4 regions of the Halobacillus ihumii genome follow, and region 1 is predicted to be linked to each of the others. Evidence: riboswitches for the same ligand, from Rfam matches in the RefSeq annotation. Region 1 holds a riboswitch; each other region holds the start of a gene.
The links. Region 1 has a riboswitch for thiamine pyrophosphate ahead of G6R08_RS08685 (YkoF family thiamine/hydroxymethylpyrimidine-binding protein). Riboswitches for the same ligand answer to the same signal wherever they lie in the genome.
Positions count from the first base shown of each region.

Region 2: another riboswitch for thiamine pyrophosphate. It lies ahead of G6R08_RS15100 (ABC transporter substrate-binding protein); the one in region 1 lies ahead of G6R08_RS08685 (YkoF family thiamine/hydroxymethylpyrimidine-binding protein).
Region 3: another riboswitch for thiamine pyrophosphate. It lies ahead of G6R08_RS11990 (thiazole synthase); the one in region 1 lies ahead of G6R08_RS08685 (YkoF family thiamine/hydroxymethylpyrimidine-binding protein).
Region 4: another riboswitch for thiamine pyrophosphate. It lies ahead of thiT (energy-coupled thiamine transporter ThiT); the one in region 1 lies ahead of G6R08_RS08685 (YkoF family thiamine/hydroxymethylpyrimidine-binding protein).

Region 1 covers NZ_CACVAO010000001.1:1,726,045-1,730,171, reverse strand. Annotated here, with positions in the region: gene G6R08_RS08695 (hypothetical protein) at 1-728, shown strand, start outside; gene G6R08_RS08690 (nucleotidyltransferase domain-containing protein) at 807-1,583, shown strand; TPP riboswitch at 1,641-1,744, shown strand; gene G6R08_RS08685 (YkoF family thiamine/hydroxymethylpyrimidine-binding protein) at 1,839-2,441, shown strand; gene G6R08_RS08680 (ECF transporter S component) at 2,449-3,027, shown strand; gene G6R08_RS08675 (ABC transporter ATP-binding protein) at 3,024-4,127, shown strand, end outside.
Region 2 covers NZ_CACVAO010000001.1:3,049,415-3,053,541, forward strand. Annotated here, with positions in the region: gene G6R08_RS15085 (ABC transporter ATP-binding protein) at 1-366, opposite strand, end outside; gene G6R08_RS15090 (ABC transporter permease) at 359-1,132, opposite strand; gene G6R08_RS15095 (thiamine-binding protein) at 1,132-1,422, opposite strand; gene G6R08_RS15100 (ABC transporter substrate-binding protein) at 1,449-2,441, opposite strand; TPP riboswitch at 2,563-2,674, opposite strand; gene G6R08_RS15105 (CsbD family protein) at 2,844-3,026, shown strand; gene G6R08_RS15110 (YflT domain-containing protein) at 3,183-3,527, shown strand; gene gvpA (gas vesicle structural protein GvpA) at 3,879-4,127, shown strand, end outside.
Region 3 covers NZ_CACVAO010000001.1:2,396,523-2,400,649, forward strand. Annotated here, with positions in the region: gene G6R08_RS11980 (RDD family protein) at 1-249, opposite strand, end outside; gene G6R08_RS11985 (SDR family NAD(P)-dependent oxidoreductase) at 375-1,178, shown strand; TPP riboswitch at 1,264-1,366, shown strand; gene G6R08_RS11990 (thiazole synthase) at 1,482-2,270, shown strand; gene thiH (2-iminoacetate synthase ThiH) at 2,267-3,370, shown strand; gene G6R08_RS12000 (thiamine phosphate synthase) at 3,385-3,969, shown strand; gene thiS (sulfur carrier protein ThiS) at 3,966-4,127, shown strand, end outside.
Region 4 covers NZ_CACVAO010000001.1:3,628,312-3,632,438, forward strand. Annotated here, with positions in the region: gene G6R08_RS18130 (hypothetical protein) at 116-484, shown strand; gene G6R08_RS18135 (hypothetical protein) at 511-1,041, shown strand; gene G6R08_RS18140 (hypothetical protein) at 1,165-1,374, shown strand; gene G6R08_RS18145 (hypothetical protein) at 1,812-2,033, shown strand; gene rpsN (30S ribosomal protein S14) at 2,119-2,388, opposite strand; TPP riboswitch at 2,552-2,652, shown strand; gene thiT (energy-coupled thiamine transporter ThiT) at 2,730-3,302, shown strand; gene G6R08_RS18160 (DUF1028 domain-containing protein) at 3,428-4,127, shown strand, end outside.

The DNA of each region.
Region 1 (4,127 bases):
TAGATAGATCGAATCTATATAAAAAAGTAAAATTTGTTGAGGGAGAGAATTTTACAATAGTAGAGAACCTCACTCATTTATCACAAAAGCAGCTCTTTACCTTGTTAGAGTACCTTATTCATGATGATCATTATAAAAAAGCTGCCACCCTCTCTATTTTGTTGCCCTCTCCTTCAGTAGAAGTAGAAGAGCAGCTGGCAAAAAAGGGGTTTACACTGCATGATATCACGGTTTCTGTGAAAAGAGACCTATCAGACATAAGTCGAACAGAAGAACCGTTTACTTTACGAGTATTAGAAGAAGGAATGGAAGAGTCTTTTAAACAGGTATGGTCTCAATCTAGGGAAGGTTCATTAAATGCTTCTTCGAGTTTAACGATGGATGAACAGTTTAGCAGTGTCGAAAAAGAACTCGGTCCTAACTATAGGCATACATGTCAAATGGTCTATGAAGGTGCTAAGCCCATAGGAGTAGTGATGCCGCATATTGAACCTGGAACAACAGGAGAAGGGCGGTTTTTTTATTTCGGCCTTATTCCTGAGGAGCGGGGGAAAGGGAAAAGCAAGGCTTTGCACCGGCAAGCCTTATCCGTTCTACGGGATGAGTTCAGAGCTGATTATTATATGGGCTCTACGAGTTACCGAAATCAGCCAATGCTAAAAGTATTTGATTACAATGGGTGTCAAGAAGTAGCCCGGAGTAACTTATATGAAAGAAAAATGAGATAGATAACTGTGTTTATAATTAGGATGGATGCATCTTTTTAAGACCCGTTGAGGGAAGTGAGTAAAAGGCGGTGGGGTTGAGTGATAAATTTTGAAGAATTAGCAAGAAAAGCAGCGAAGGTATATGCGCAAAATACTAAGGTGGAAGCTGTTTATATTGCCGGTTCTGTTGCACGTGGATGGGAAGATGATTTCTCTGATATTGAGTTGAACGTCCTATGGTCCGAGGGGCCGACAGATCAAGACCGGTTATCAGTAATTGACCAGTTAAATGGCGAGTTAATAGATTTCTATGGATTTGAAGATGATGAATGGTCTGAAACCTTTAAGCTTGAGGGTGTTAAATTTGAAATAAGCAGTTTTCTCACTGCAACGATTCGTGAAGTAATCCACCGGGTAACAAAAGAATTTGACATTAGTTTAGAAGGCCAATGTTTGATTTCCTCGATTCACTACGGAGTTCCTGTAGCTGGCGCTGAGTTGATGGATGGTTTCAAGGCCAAAGTACAAGTGTACCCTGAACAACTGGGGCATGTGATGATTGATGCTTACTCTGATTTCGGAAATCAGTGGAAGAATCGGCAAGCTTTGCTGGAACGAGAAGACTGGCTGATATTTTATTCGGTTATGACGGTGATGCAGCATCATTTGATGGGGATCTTATTTGGATTAAATTGCATGTATGTTCATCATCCTGATTTCAAATGGCAGCAGCAGACCTTAGACTTAATGAATATTAAACCAACAGATATTACTAAGAGAATGGAACGGGTATTTTTCTCAAGCCCTGACCAGGGATTGCACGAACTTGAGCAGTTAGTGCAAGAAGTTCAGGAGCTTGTCAGGGATAAAGAATAGGCTTTACAAATGTATAATCATTGATTACGATAGAAGTGTGAAAAAATTGCATACCGTTAAAAACACTAGGGGAGCTGCGTACGCGGCTGAGAGGAAACTGTTTCTGACCCTTAGAACCCGAACTAGATAATACTAGCGTGGGGAAGTGGAGTCGATCGTAGAATGATAATGGTACACATATATACATACGTTCGTAGCTGCACTCCCACGGGGTGCAGTTTTTTTGTGTTTATTAAAAAAGGAGGAAGTATAAACATGAGTGAAGTTTGTGGATCTGCTAATCGAATTGCAGGAAGTTCATTCTCAATTTACCCGATGTCTGATCGTTTTGTGGAGATTATTAAGTCCTCGCTAAATGAAGTGGACACATCGAAAGTTTGGATGAAGACAGATGATGTCACCACCACAGCTAGAGGGCAGATGATTCATGTGTTTGATGTAACGAAAGCAATATTTTTACAAGCGGCAAAAACAGGAGAACATGTAGTATTTCAAGCGACTTATTCAATAGGATGCCCGGGAGATTCGGCTGGCGATGTGTACATGGCAGAGGACAATCTAGCACAAAATGCATCCAAAAGTGGTCTGATTGATCAAGAGGCTGCCGCCAAGTTTTCCTTATACCCTATGGGCGGCGGGAACTATATGGATGTTATTTATAGTCAGATTGAAGACATGAAGAAACAAGGAGTTGAGGTGAGTGAGGCTCATTACTCGACACGTTTGGACGGGGATGGAAACAGAGTGTTTAATGGGTTAGAGCAAGTATTTCAACAGACTGAAGAGCAAGGATCTCCTCATACGGTCATGACGGTTACGATTTCTGCAAACAGTCCGTCTGTAAAAGGAGGAAAGTGAAATGGGACTGCAAAACTGGAAACTGAAAGAAATTGTTGTGATGTCCGTGCTTTCCGTAGTATTTGCCGTTGTTTATTTAGCCTTTTTGCCTGTTGGAAAGCTGCTGGCAGGACTATTTGGCCCAATTGGATATGACCTGATTTTCGGAATTTGGTTTATCGTTTCGATTGTAGCGGCTTATATTATTCGTAAAAAGGGAGCGGCGTTTTTATCTGAAACGATTGCAGCTACAGTAGAAATGCTGCTTGGAAATGCAATGGGTCCGATTTTAATTCTCACAGGGATTATCCAAGGGCTCGGGGCTGAGGCTGCTTTTGCTGTAACCAGATATAAATCATACAATCTAGCTGTATTAATGCTGGCTGGTGTCGGAGCGGCTGTCTTTAGTTTTGTATGGGGGTACTTTCGTTCCGGGTACGCTGTATTTGGAACAGGATACATTCTTAGTATGCTTATCGTTCGGATGATAAGTGGTGCCTTGATTTCTGGTGTGTTAGGGAAGGCCATTAGTGATGCTCTGGCAAAAACGGGAGTATTAACTGGTTTTGCTCTTGGTAAAGAACAGCGAAGGAAGAAAACAGCATGAAGTTACTTGATGTCCGTCAACTTCATCTCCAATTTGAAGAAGGAAATGACCAAGTGTTATCAGATGTTAGTTTTTCAATAGACCAAGGGGAGCGTTTACTATTATTAGGACCGAGCGGTTGCGGGAAAAGTACGCTGACGTATGGTATAAATGGCATTTATCCTCGTGAACTAGACGGAACGATAACAGGTGATATCCAGTTCAGAGGTAATTCTGTGTCTAGCTATGCTCCAGGAGAAATGAGTCAACATGTTGGAGTCGTGTTTCAGGATCCTGAAAGTCAGTTCTGTATGATTACAGTGGAAGATGAAATAGCGTTTGGCCTGGAAAACATCCATACACCAGTTGAGCGGATATCTGACTGTATTGATCATGTTCTAAAGCTTGTAGGATTAGAAGGAGCAAGACAGCGATCGATACAAACATTATCAGGCGGGCAAAAACAAAAGCTTGCTTTAGCCTGTGTTCTCGCGATGGAGCCCGAGTTGTTAATTTTGGATGAACCGACGGCCAATTTGGACCCGATCGCCACACGTGATTTTATCCGAACTATCCAAGCACTTCAAAAAGAAAAAGGCTTTGCGCTTCTTGTTATTGAACATCAACTAGATGGGTGGGTATCTTTTATTGAACGAGGAGTGATGATGAATCGAAGCGGCGAGCTAGTTTATGATGGCCCTATAAGAGATGGGATGAACAGGCATAAAAGTGCATTACAGTGTCAGGGGATATCGATGCCGGCGGTAACTCAGTTAGCTATGGAGAAAGAATGGCTGGATCAATGCAGCCATTTTCCACTGACTGTTTCTGATGTTATTACTGGATGGAGGGGTTCAAAAGAACAGATCACGTTTCCTCCTGAGCCAAGGGAAAGTCATTCTACCTCAACGATTCTTCAATTATCATCAATTTTGTGGATGAAAAGAAACAGCAGGATTATCTCAGACGTATCCCTGCAAATCAGAAAAGGGGAGTTCATAGCAATGGTTGGTGGGAATGGAAGCGGGAAAACTTCTCTTTCCAGGGTCATGGCAGGCCTGCAAAAGCCGACTAAAGGCGATATTTCTTTTCACGGAAAACCACTCTCATCCTGGAAAGAA
Region 2 (4,127 bases), 1.3 Mb from region 1:
AGCTTCATATCCTCCAAGTCCGGCTTTATCCAACATCCCCCTGGCTGTTTCCTTGTCCCGCTTCCCTGCAACTTCAGCCCCTAACAGCACGTTATCAAGGATCGTACGCCACGGCAGAAGGGAGGGGCTTTGCGGCATATAGCTGATGGATCCTCTTCTTCCTGTAATTCGTTGTTCATCAAGATAAATATCACCTTTTTCGGGCGGATAGAGACCTCCAATTAAATGAAAGAGCGTACTTTTCCCACTTCCTGAAGGTCCAAGTATGGAAACAAATTCAGCATCATCAACGTGGAAAGAGAGGTTGTCAATAATGGGAGTGGAACCAAATGATTTGGATAATCGCTCAATCGATAACTTAGTCATGCTGTTGACCACCGCCTTTTGACTGCCACTTCGTAAGGGCTTTCTCTGCCTGTGAAATTACTCCAAAGAATAGCAAACTTAACATCATAATGAAGAAAATGGCTACAAATACACGGTCTGTACGAAAGGAAGAAGATGCCAATGTCATGTATACTCCGATTCCCTCATTCGCTCCCAGCCACTCGGAAATAACGGCTCCCATCACACTATAAGTTGCTGAAATTTTTAACCCGGAGAACATGGAAGGGATGGCATGAGGCCATTGTAATTTACGGAAAATCTGCCCGTTTGAGGCGCCAGCCATTTTCATGTAGTGGATGAGCTCCTGATTGGTTTGCCTTAGACCATCCATCGTTGCAATGGCAATAGGAAAAAAGCAAACGAGTACGATCACGATGACTTTCGGAAGCCAGCCAAATCCGAACCAAATAACGAGCAGCGGCGCGAGCACGATGATCGGAATGTTTTGCGACAAAATGATCAACGGATAAAAGGCTTTCCGTAAACTCGGAATCATGTGCAGGATGATGGCTACAAACATTCCGAAGCTTGATCCAATGACAAATCCCAGCAATGACAATTGAATTGTCGAAAACAGATGATGAGAGTACTGGGGCCAGCCTTTGATGACTTCCTGCCAAATCAAAGAGGGAGCAGGCAGCAGCCAGTCGGGCACCTCAAATAGGTGACTGCCCGCCTCCCATAGGATTAGCAAAAGGATGAGGACCAATCCTGGTCTCCATCCTTTATGAATCAGCTTGTTCATTAACGATACTTCTCCGTCAGAGAATCCATGGACGCTCCGTCTGGCTGGTAAAGCACTTTGATTTGAGAGATGACGTTATGGGCACCTTTCTCCACCATGGAGTTATTCATCTTTTCAATCAAAGGTAAAATTTCTGACAGGTTGCCTTCAATTGTTGTTTCGAGAGGGTGAACCTCATAGTTCAATCCGGATGCATCGATGATCGAAATAGCGTGATCAACATAGGGGATGACGTCTTCTCCGTCTTTCGTTTTCGGCAGGATCTGAATACTTACAAGTGAATTAGCCATGTTATTGGCCTCCCTTTTAAATTTATTTATTTTTTCGGTAAAAACTCATTGGTGAAAGCTTCTTTAGCCTTTAACTTCTTATCAAGTAAATCATGGTTGTACATCCATTCCGCATAGTTCTTCCAAACCTTTATATCCTGCTGCCCCCAGCGTTCTGCATCCGCCTGATATTTAGGAGACAACCATTCTTGGCTGGCACGAACGAGTTCGGGGTCGAGGTTAGGAACAGCTTCGATTAAAATGTCGGCTGCCTTGTCTGGGTGATCAATTGCAAACTGATATCCTTTTGATACAGCAGCCATAAAGGCTTCAACAGTCTCAGGATTTTCGTTCATCATCTTTTCACTCGTCGTTAATACGGGAGTATAGTAATCTAGTTTTTTAGAGTAATCTGTTAAGTACATCATGTTCAATTCTTGACCGCGAAGCTCAGCTTCAATACCTGTCCAGCCATAGTAAATCCAGGCGAAGTCCACGTCTCGTTTAACAGCTGTGAAGAAATCAGTATTCCCCATATTAATGATGTTCACTTTTTCAACGTCGGCATTATCCTTTTCCATTAATGAAGAGAGTACTGCCTTTTCAACGGGAGCGCCCCAGCCGCCGTATGTTTTCCCTTCGAAATCCTCAGGTGAGGTGATGCCTTTATTCTTAGGTGAAGCGAACCCTGAAGTGTTGTGCTGGATGATAGCTCCAATTGACACAACCGGGACGCCCTGAATGCGGGCTTCAGTTAACGTTTCCTGTGCACTAATCCCGAAGTCTGCTTTACCTGAGGCAACGAGCTGGTCTGCCCCAGCTTCTCCGGGCAGCATGATTTCAACATTTAAGCCTTGTTCTGCAAAGTATCCCTCAGCTTGAGCCACATAAAGTCCAGTATGGTTCGTGTTGGGCGTCCAATCTAGTACAAGTTTTACTTCCTGTTTTTCACCTGTGTTAGAGGCCGTGTTATTTTCTTCACCACTTGAACAAGCGGCTAATACAAGGAATGTACTAAAAAGTAATAAAAGCTTTTTCATTCGGTTTCCTCCTTAAAAAAAGATGGTATGTTAACACGAAATGTTATTGGAATCAGGGGTCTAAGAGCATCAAAAAAGCACCCTGGTACCATACCTAGGGTGCATATCTACTAATAAACGAAGGTTCGTTTCATATGTTTCCTACGCTGGTTTAAACCAGATCAGGTTCCAAGGGTCAGTATCTATTACGGATACAATCTCAACCAGCTGCACTGGTCCCCCTACATTCAATCTATTCATTTTTGTTAACACGTTGTCTTTTAAACTGTGCCATAGATGCAGGTAATTATCAAGGGGAAGTGAAGTTTATAGGACGAATAGAGAGTTTACTAAAATTCTTTTTCAAAAAAGTTTATCGAATTCTAATATCGTTTATATATAGTTGCAAGGAGGCGATAGAACATGAGTAAAGGAAAAGGATATTCAGATAAAGTTAAAGGAGCCGTCAGCAAGGCAAAAGGTGAAGTAAAGGATCAAGTTGGAAATGCTTCAGATAACAAGAGAATGCAAAATGAAGGGAAGAAGGATAAGTTGAAAGGAAACGCTCAGAACGCAACGGGTAATCGTAAGAAAAGCGAACGATAGCGTGTTTTATTGACCGGACCTTCCCAGCTTCGTCAATGATCCTGGCTTATGACTACGTTAGACTCTAATGTGAAATTCGTCACCAGGCATAATTATACTGCCTCTGTTTAAGTTATTTTTAAACCGGGTAACCACCTTTTCAAGGAGGCGATTAGATTGACTACACCAAAATTTAAAGTATTTCACGACGATGATCAGTTGAGCGCATCCATTGATAAACTTAGAAATAATGGAATCAGAGATGAAGACATCTTTATTCTGGATCATGATAATGATCATGACAGGCGAAATAGAAAAGAAACAGATGCCAATAAGATGGGTGTGAAAGTTACGGGTGTTGGGACAGCCCTTAAAAACGTGTTCCGGGGTAAAGGTGATAAATTAAGATCTAAGATGAAAGAAATTGGATTTGATGCTTCCAAGGCTGAACAATTGGAAGAGGAATTAGATAAAGGCAAAACATTATTAGTTGTGACAAATCAGGATGAAGTTGAGTTTTAAAAAACACCCCCCCTCTCAAACCGCTCGAGTAATCGGGCGGTTTTTTTTGTGGAAAAAGGTTTTCAGGAACAATTCGCAGCCAATCCGGCTGTCAAAGCAGTCAAATAATCAGAAATGTAACCCAATTGTTATGTTTGTATTATTACTAAATCCGAACCTTCAAATAAGCTGATTTTATAGCTTTTATCATATTACAACCATAAGGCTATACATAATAATTTGAGAAATACATGGAAATATTTGTAATTTATGAAGCGGTCAAGGTTTTAAGTGTAGAAAAAGGTGTTATTGTCCACTAAAGCAAATGAAGAAGTCGTTTTGAGTGATTAACTTTTGAAAGGAGAATCACAAATGAGTATCCAAAAAAGTGCAGACAGTTCAAGTCTTGCGGAAGTCATTGACAGAATTCTCGACAAAGGAATTGTGATTGATGCCTATGCGAGAGTTTCCCTGGTAGGTATTGAAATTCTCACTGTTGAGGCAAGGGTCGTGATCGCGAGTGTAGATACATGGTTACGATATGCCAACGCTGTTGGTTTACTGCGTGATGAGGCGCAAGAGGAAGGCATGATGGAACCACAGGGCGAACGTGATACTCAA
Region 3 (4,127 bases), 670 kb from region 1:
CGTCCAGAGCCCAACATTTCTTCCGTCTATTTTCACAATTCGGATGCCCATAATTCTTTTCCCTACCACATATCCCTTCCAAAGAACGGGTACTACTAATGAATAGGGAAGGATGACAAGGTCGGTGTATGAACTGTCGAAATCCCAGCCAAACAGAATCATACCTAATATGGCAATTGGTGTTATTACAAGGACGGAATCAAGTACATTAGCACCAAGGCGCTTCCAAAATCCTACTGATCGATCCATAAAATCTTCCTTTCTAGTAACATAAGACTATTGTACGGTTTCGCGTGATTGTAATGCAATATAGACAGTTTCATAACTCGTATAAAAAGGTACTGAAAGACATAGCTGAAAAGGAGGCGGAATTTGTGACTGCTATTTTTTCAAGTGAAGCTCTTAAGAAAGGACACATACTAATTACTGGTGCTACAGGAGGAATTGGGCGCGCCACAGCCAAAGCTGCTGTTCAAGCTGGGGCCTATGTGACGATTACTGGCAGGAGAGAGAAGAATTTAAACGAGCTTAAGGACGAATGTGAACAGTTAAACGAGTCTGTACATGTATATGTGCATCCTGCTGAACTTAATGATGAGAAAAATCGAAATCACTTAGTTGAACAGGCAGTGAAGGAGAACGGGCCGATTACTGGACTCGTTAATTCTGCAGGCGTTGTCGGAGGTGGTACTCTCGACACTTTAACAGAACAGGCTCTTCGTCGGGTGATGGAGTTAAATTACTTTTCTACTGTACTTTTTACACAGCTTGTCTATGAAAAAATGAAGCCTCAAAAGGCAGGGGCCATTGTCAATTTATCTTCTTTATCAGGAATCCGTGGTACGCATGCAAACACAGCCTATAGTGCCTCGAAGTTTGCGATAACAGGATTCACTCAATCCTTCGCTGTAGAAGCGATAGACCACAACATTCGGGTAAACGCTGTTTGTCCGGGGTATGTCGATACCGATATGGGCAGGGACTCAATTGCCACAAAAGGCGAGCGGAATAATCGAAGTTTTGAGGAGCAGTTAAAGGTGGCGGAAGACGGGATTCCTTCCGGGAGGATATCTACGGCTGAAGAAGTGGCAAATGCGATTGTGTTTTTGTTGTCCGAGGCAGCTGGTAACATTATCGGTGAGTCTATGAAAATTTCCGGTGGCAGTGTGATGAGGTAAAAAAATCCAAGGAGGACTGTTCCCAAATTGGAATAGTTTTGCTATCCTTTAAGTACGAGTTCAAATAATTCTCAACAAATTGAATAGGAAAAGCTAGGGGTGCCAGGCATGTGGCTGAGAGGAATAATTCCGACCCTTTGAACCTGATTTTGGTTAGAACCAGCGTAGGGAAGCTTTCGAGGAAACTGCATGTATCGTGTATTGCATAAAGTAATTCGAAGCTCACCCTAGTGCCGGGTGAGCTTTTTTTATTGTCTAGCTGTCCATTGGGGGCTTTTGAAAAATTAACGAGGAGGAGATGTCATGAAGGATCCGTTAATCATCGCAGGGGAAGAAATCGAAAGTCGTTTATTTACAGGAACAGGGAAGTTTGCGGACCACAGTGAGATGCGGAAGGCGATTGAACAGTCTTATTCACAAGTGGTGACAGTCGCCATACGAAGAGTGGATTTAAGCGGTTCCGGCAAACATATCGTCAGCGATATCCCTGATGAAGCGACCTTAATGCCGAACACTTCAGGAGCAAGGACAGCTGAAGAAGCAGTTCGGATTGCCCGGCTTGGAAAGGCTAGCGGAATGGGCAATTGGGTCAAAATCGAGGTGATTTCTGATCAAAAATACCTGCTTCCCGATAATGAGGAAACGATTAAAGCAACGGAAATGCTGGTGGACGAAGGGTTTGTTGTCCTGCCTTATATGAGTCCTGATTTAATGGCGGCAAAGCGCATGGAAGCGGCCGGAGCAGCAGCCATCATGCCGCTGGGTTCTCCAATTGGTTCCAATAGAGGAATCCGCATGAAGGAAATGATTCGGATAATGATTGATGAAATTCATGTGCCCATTGTAGTGGATGCAGGGATTGGGAAGCCGTCTGAAGCCGCGGAAGCGATGGAAATGGGGGCAGATGCAGTCCTTGTGAATACAGCGGTAGCAACGGCGGCGGACCCCGTGGCTATGGCAAAGGCTTTTGATATGGCAGTTAGAGCCGGGAGATTGGCTTATACGACAGGCCTTGGTCCATCATCGATTCAAGCGAATGCCTCCTCGCCGCTGACCGGATTTTTAACACCTACAGGAGGTGATCAATCATGAGTTTTTATAACGTATATGAAAAGCTGAAAGACCAGCCGATTCACACAAAGTTTGAAGAAGTCACTACGACTGACGTCGAAAAGGTTTTACAAAAAGACAGACTTACGGAGTTGGATTATTTCACTTTACTGTCTCCTGCTGCGGAAGGTTATTTAGAAGATATGGCTCAGAAAGCACATCAAGCCACATTGCAGCACTTCGGCTATACGATGCAGTTGTTTTTGCCGCTCTATGTGTCTGATTACTGTGTTAACACATGCAAATACTGCAGTTTCAGTGTCGATAACGTTTTTCCTAGAAGGCGTTTAACAATGGAAGAAGTAGAGGAAGAGGCACAAGCGATTGCAGCGATGGGGATCGAACAAATTATTATCCTTTCGGGAGAATCTCGTATTCATTCATCTGTTGATTACTTAACAAAAATTATGAAGGTGCTGAAGAAGTATTTTTCTTCAGTGGGGCTTGAGGTTCAGCCGATGGATCGAGACGATTATGAAAAATTGACAGCGAGCGGAATTGATACGCTGACGGTTTTTCAAGAAACCTACGATGAAACGATATATCGCAACCTGCATACAAAAGGCCCGAAGCGATTTTACAAGTATCGATTGGATACACCTGAGAGAGGATGTCAGGCTGGGATGAGGTCTGTCACGATCGGAGCTCTGCTTGGTCTTGATGATTGGCGTAAAGAAAGTTATATCGCCGGATTGCATGGGCATTATCTTCAAAATAAATACTTAGAGACAGAAATTGGCATGTCATTTCCGCGGGTTCAGCCGAATGCAGGCAGTTTTCAACCAGAGGTTCATGTGACGGATCAAAATATGGTCCAAGCTATGCTCGCGTTCAGATTATTTTTACCAACGGCAGGTATTGTCCTATCAACGCGTGAAACTCCTCAATTACGCAATGCACTTATTCCACTAGGGGTGACAAAAATGTCAGCTTCCTCCTCGACTGAGGTTGGCGGTTATGCTCAAACAGAGGACACTCAAAGTCAGTTTGAGATTTCCGATGAACGTTCTGTAGAGGAGATTCGTAAACTGCTTCAAACCAAAGGATATCAACCCGTTATGAAAGATTGGCAAATCGTGTAGAGATGGAATTTCATGTGATCTCTAATGGTATTTGGCCAGTTAAGAAGTTTGCCGACAGCATCGAACCCCTTCAAGGTGAAGATGTATTTGTTCATTTCAGGGAAAAGCAAAAGCCTGCAGATGTTGTGGCGGAAGGAATAAACGATTTGCAGAAACGAGGGTTTGCATCCGGGAAAATTGTGGTGAATGACCAAGTGGATATGGCCCGTAGTTTAGGGACAGGTGGCGTCCAGCTCTCCGGACAAGGGGTGCGGGTATATGAGGTCCGGCAGAGCTTCCCTGACTTGCGAATTGGAAAGTCTGTACATTCAATAGAAGAGGCTGTGCAAGCTGAATTTGAGGGAGCTGACTATGTGATGTTCGGTCACATTTTTCCAACGTTATCAAAAAGGGGCAAAAAGCCACAGGGGTTACAAGCGTTACATGAACTGACAAGTGCTGTGAAGGTGCCCGTCATCGCCATTGGTGGAATCAAACCGAGGCATATGTCAGAGTTAAAAAGGGCAGGAGTTGCAGGAGCGGCGGTTATTTCAGGTTTGCTTGAAGCGGATGATGTACAAGGAATACTTGAAGAATATAAGAAAGGATGGGTCAAATGACTATACGTGTTAACGGTGAATCATTAGAGTGCCCGGAAAGAGTTGTAACGGTGACTGACCTTCTCGACTTTTACAAATTAGATGGGCGAATGGTTGTTGTTGAATATAATCAAACGATCATTCAACGCGATTACTATCCGATCGTTCACTTGAAAAAC
Region 4 (4,127 bases), 1.9 Mb from region 1:
GAATTGTGCTCATTCTTTATGTATAGGGCCATATAATTGAATTACACTTGGTAGCTAAATTGGTTATTTATGTTAAAGTGAGGGTGCTTCATATTGTCATCAATTCAAAGGAGTGATGGTAATCACATTTTCACTAATATTTGGTGTAGTTGTAGGAGCGATTATATTTTTGACGTTCGTTATTCCCGCAATTATGGCTGTTAAAAGGAATGAGAAGGGGGCAGCACCTCGAAAAATTTCATACGGAGTTTTGGGACTGCTGGTTATTAATTGGTTGCTTTTCTTAACTGGGTCTTACGCTTTACTACCTTTGAACATAGCAGAGCGAATCTTTACTCCTGTATGGTTGGTCTTATGTGTGGCGGGGGTATTTGTAGCTGCTTATGAATTTAAAAATAACAAAGGTTTTGCCATACCTGTTGCTGGTTTAACAACCATCAGTTTCTTATTTAGCATTCTTGCTAGCGGAATCTCTAAAATGTAAATCAGAGAATTGGAGGATGTTATTTAATGGAAAAAACCAAGAAATACTTTAAGCCTTTGATGTTGTTAGGAATTATACTAGTAGTTGTAGGTTGTACAAACTCCGAAGAGACGGGAAATAGTTCAGAGAAAAGCGAAGGCGAGCAAAATGTTCGGACTGTTATAGAAAAGTTATTTACTGGACCCAACAAGGAACAGGAAAGGATGTTGGACTACTCTAACGAAGATTTTGAAAAGTTTGCCAAGAGTGTTTCTGAGTATCGAAAAACTTTTAAACCCTATTTAAGCGAAAATTTTTTTGAGAGTTTTGTAAACCTTGCTGGGCCATTGAGGTTCTTATCCATGGCACATCCTAATTATGAGTTGAAAGTTGATGATATAAAGATTGAAGAAAAAGAAAATTATTACGAGTTCACTGTGAAAGTGTCCTATACGAATAGTAAAAGTAATCAAAGTAAAACGAAGAAGGTTAAGGGTCACGCACAGACTAATGAAGAAGGTAAAGTCACAAGCATTAATTATATTAATGCTGAAGAGTTTCGCACCGCATTGGATTAAGGAAAGGAAAGTTAATATGAACGGGCGTAATAATGGAATAAAGGAGCAGCATGAATATATAAGTCGAAGTAGGCAATTAAAGGAACAAAGCGGTGGCTTGAATTCTTTATTAGGAGGCATCATATGAATTTGAAAAAACGGATTGTTTTAAGCCTTGCCTCTGCTGCTCTTATGGCTGTCTTCTCGTTATTACTAAGCACACTAATTAACGATGAGGGAATACAAGTTGATCATTTAATAGGGAGTAGTATAGCAGGGGTTATCATAGGTTTTTGGATCATACCAAGAACTTTGAAGAACTCCCAAGAAAATCATAATGATAGATCTCCCTGAAAAGTGGCGAGTGTTGAGGTAATCATATTTATTGATAAGCAAAGGATTTCTCGTCATAAACAATTCGGTGCCTTTTTACAAAATTGTTAACGTGAGGGTGAATTGTTTTGATTAGCCTCTTGGAAACCTTTAGGGGTATCTTAAAAGGGAGTCATAAGGGAGGAGTGCTCTTCCCAGGTCACAAAACCGGGTAGTAAAGTAAGTAGTTTTAAGAGGTGAGATAAATCAAATATAAGGTAAGACCGCAAAGGCTGTCACTTCTTACTATTTTCATTATCGTGATGTTATGGAATATATTGGAAGGTTGTTATGGAGGTTCTTTATTACTATTTTTATTAGTTTTACTATTAGCTGTAAGTATAGCTTCTATTCGGTTTGAATTTGAAATACAGCAAGACCATTTAGTATATCAAATAATGTTCCTCAAAAAAACTATCATGAAAAAGGAACTTTATCCCAGTCAAATAAATCAATTAAAATTTACACGAGTCGGCTGGTCTCATAAAGCTGCCTTTATAAAAGTAAATAAAGGAATCCACATTCCATTAGCTGTCCTCGAACCCCGCAAAGCGTATGACCATTTAATTGAGTTTGGTGAGGATAACGATATAACAATCTATAAAACGAAAGACTATGAAATTCTAGAAAGAATGAACTGATATTGTTATACAACTTTCGGTCAGAAGTTTCACTTAGAAGGATGCAGCTGAAAAACTCAGAAGCTGAACCAGGCTTCTGAGTTTATTACCAACTGGCTTTTTTGACACCAGGAAGCTGACCTTTATGGGCAAGTTCACGAAACTTAATTCTCGATAGTCCAAACTGTCTCATATACCCATGAGGTCTTCCTGTAACAGCACAGCGATTATGAAGGCGAGTGGGGGAAGAATCTCTTGGTAGTTTGCGCAATGCTTCGTAATCCCCTTCAGCTTTAAGCTGCTGCCGTACTTCTTTATACTTTTCATACGTCACTTGACGTTTGCGTTCTTTTTGTACCATAGCTTGTTTAGCCAATGACCATTCTCCTTTTTTTAAATAGTAATTATTACGATTTAAATTTTATGACTTTATTCTATTTTTGTCAAATAGAGGAGCTGTTTGCCTGGATTGTCATAGTCATTGATAGAATCTTGAGATTGCTTTATAATAGACTCATAGCAAAAAGAGCGAATGAATATAAGCCTTCAAGGGGAGCTTTATGCTGAGAGTGAACAGACTTGTTCAGACCCTTCGAACCTGTCAGTTAATACTGACGTAGGGATGGTGGCTTTTTTGATGGCGATGCAACGGGACTCCTCCATCAGGAAGCTTCCCTGTGGCATCGCTTTTTTGTGTGGAAAAAAGGAGGTAAAGTGATGCGAAGTAAACGTGTGTTGTTTCTAGTTGAGGTAGCGATATTCTCGGCATTGGCCATCTTACTTGATATTATTCCATTTCTTTCATTTAAACTTTGGGCCCAGGGAGGCTCAGTTTCGTTTGCGATGGTTCCCGTATTTATCATGGCGTTCAGATGGGGACTCGGCGGCGGCGTATTGACAGGGCTGCTGCTCGGTTTCTATCAAATTTTATTAGGGGCTTATATTTTGACACCGCTGCAAACGTTTCTTGATTATTTTGTAGCGTTTGGTGTGATTGGGCTTGCTGGACTATTTGCCAAGCCGGTATGGGAGGCAGCTCGCTCGAGAAAGATTAAGAAATTGGCAGTCTGGATTATATTAGGCGCTTTTATCGGCAGTTTGTTCCGCTTCTTCGGACACTTTGTAGCAGGGATTGTCTTTTATGGAGAGTTTGCCCCAGAAGGTCAGCCAGTTTGGTTGTACTCTTTAGTTTATAATGGTGGATATATGCTGCCAGCGTTTATCGTGAGTGCGATTGTATTATGTCTGCTGTTCTCACAGCGGCCGACTTTACTGCTCAATCGTTCGTAAACCAGGAACCTATTTTCACAGCTTCGCGCTATGAAAATAGGTTTTTTCTTTTCTCCAGTAAAAATAGAAAGGAAAATCGTTAAAAAAGGTCGAATAAATGTATAGTAGGAAGGGAGTAGAGGACGATGAACGAATCAAACATTATTGCAACGTATTCTATTGTAGGATTTGATCCAGAAACAGAAGAACTAGGGGTTGCCGTTCAATCGAAATTCTTAGGCGTCGGAGCTGTCGTCCCATGGGCAAAGGCCGGAGTTGGTGCGGTTGCCACACAAGCTTTTGCCAATCCTGCTTATGGTCCCGAGGGGTTGGAGCTGCTCAGCAAAGGATTGACCGCTCAGGAAACTGTCGACCAATTAATCGCTGGAGACGCAGGTGCACCAGACCGTCAACTTGGAATTGTAGATGCGAAAGGCAGAGCGGCCTCGTATACGGGGAATCGCTGTTATGACTGGGCTGGGGGAGTCACTGGTGAACATTATACTGCCCAAGGTAATATTTTAGTCAATGAAGCCACTGTCACTGAAATGGGGCGGGCTTTTGAAACGAGCACAGGTTCGTTAGCAGACCGTTTGTTAAAAGGGCTTGAAGCCGCTGAACAAGCTGGCGGTGATAGTAGAGGAAGACAGTCAGCCGCGATTTATGTCGTGAAGGAAAAGGGTGGTTACGGTGGACTAAGTGATGTCTTTGTCGATTTACGAGTCGATGATCACCCTGAACCAGTTCAGGAATTATCTCGTATTTACAAGCTTCAACAGCTTTATTTTGGGGAATCAAAACAGGAGAATATTAAGGCGCTTGAAGGGGAATTGAAAAATAAGGTCG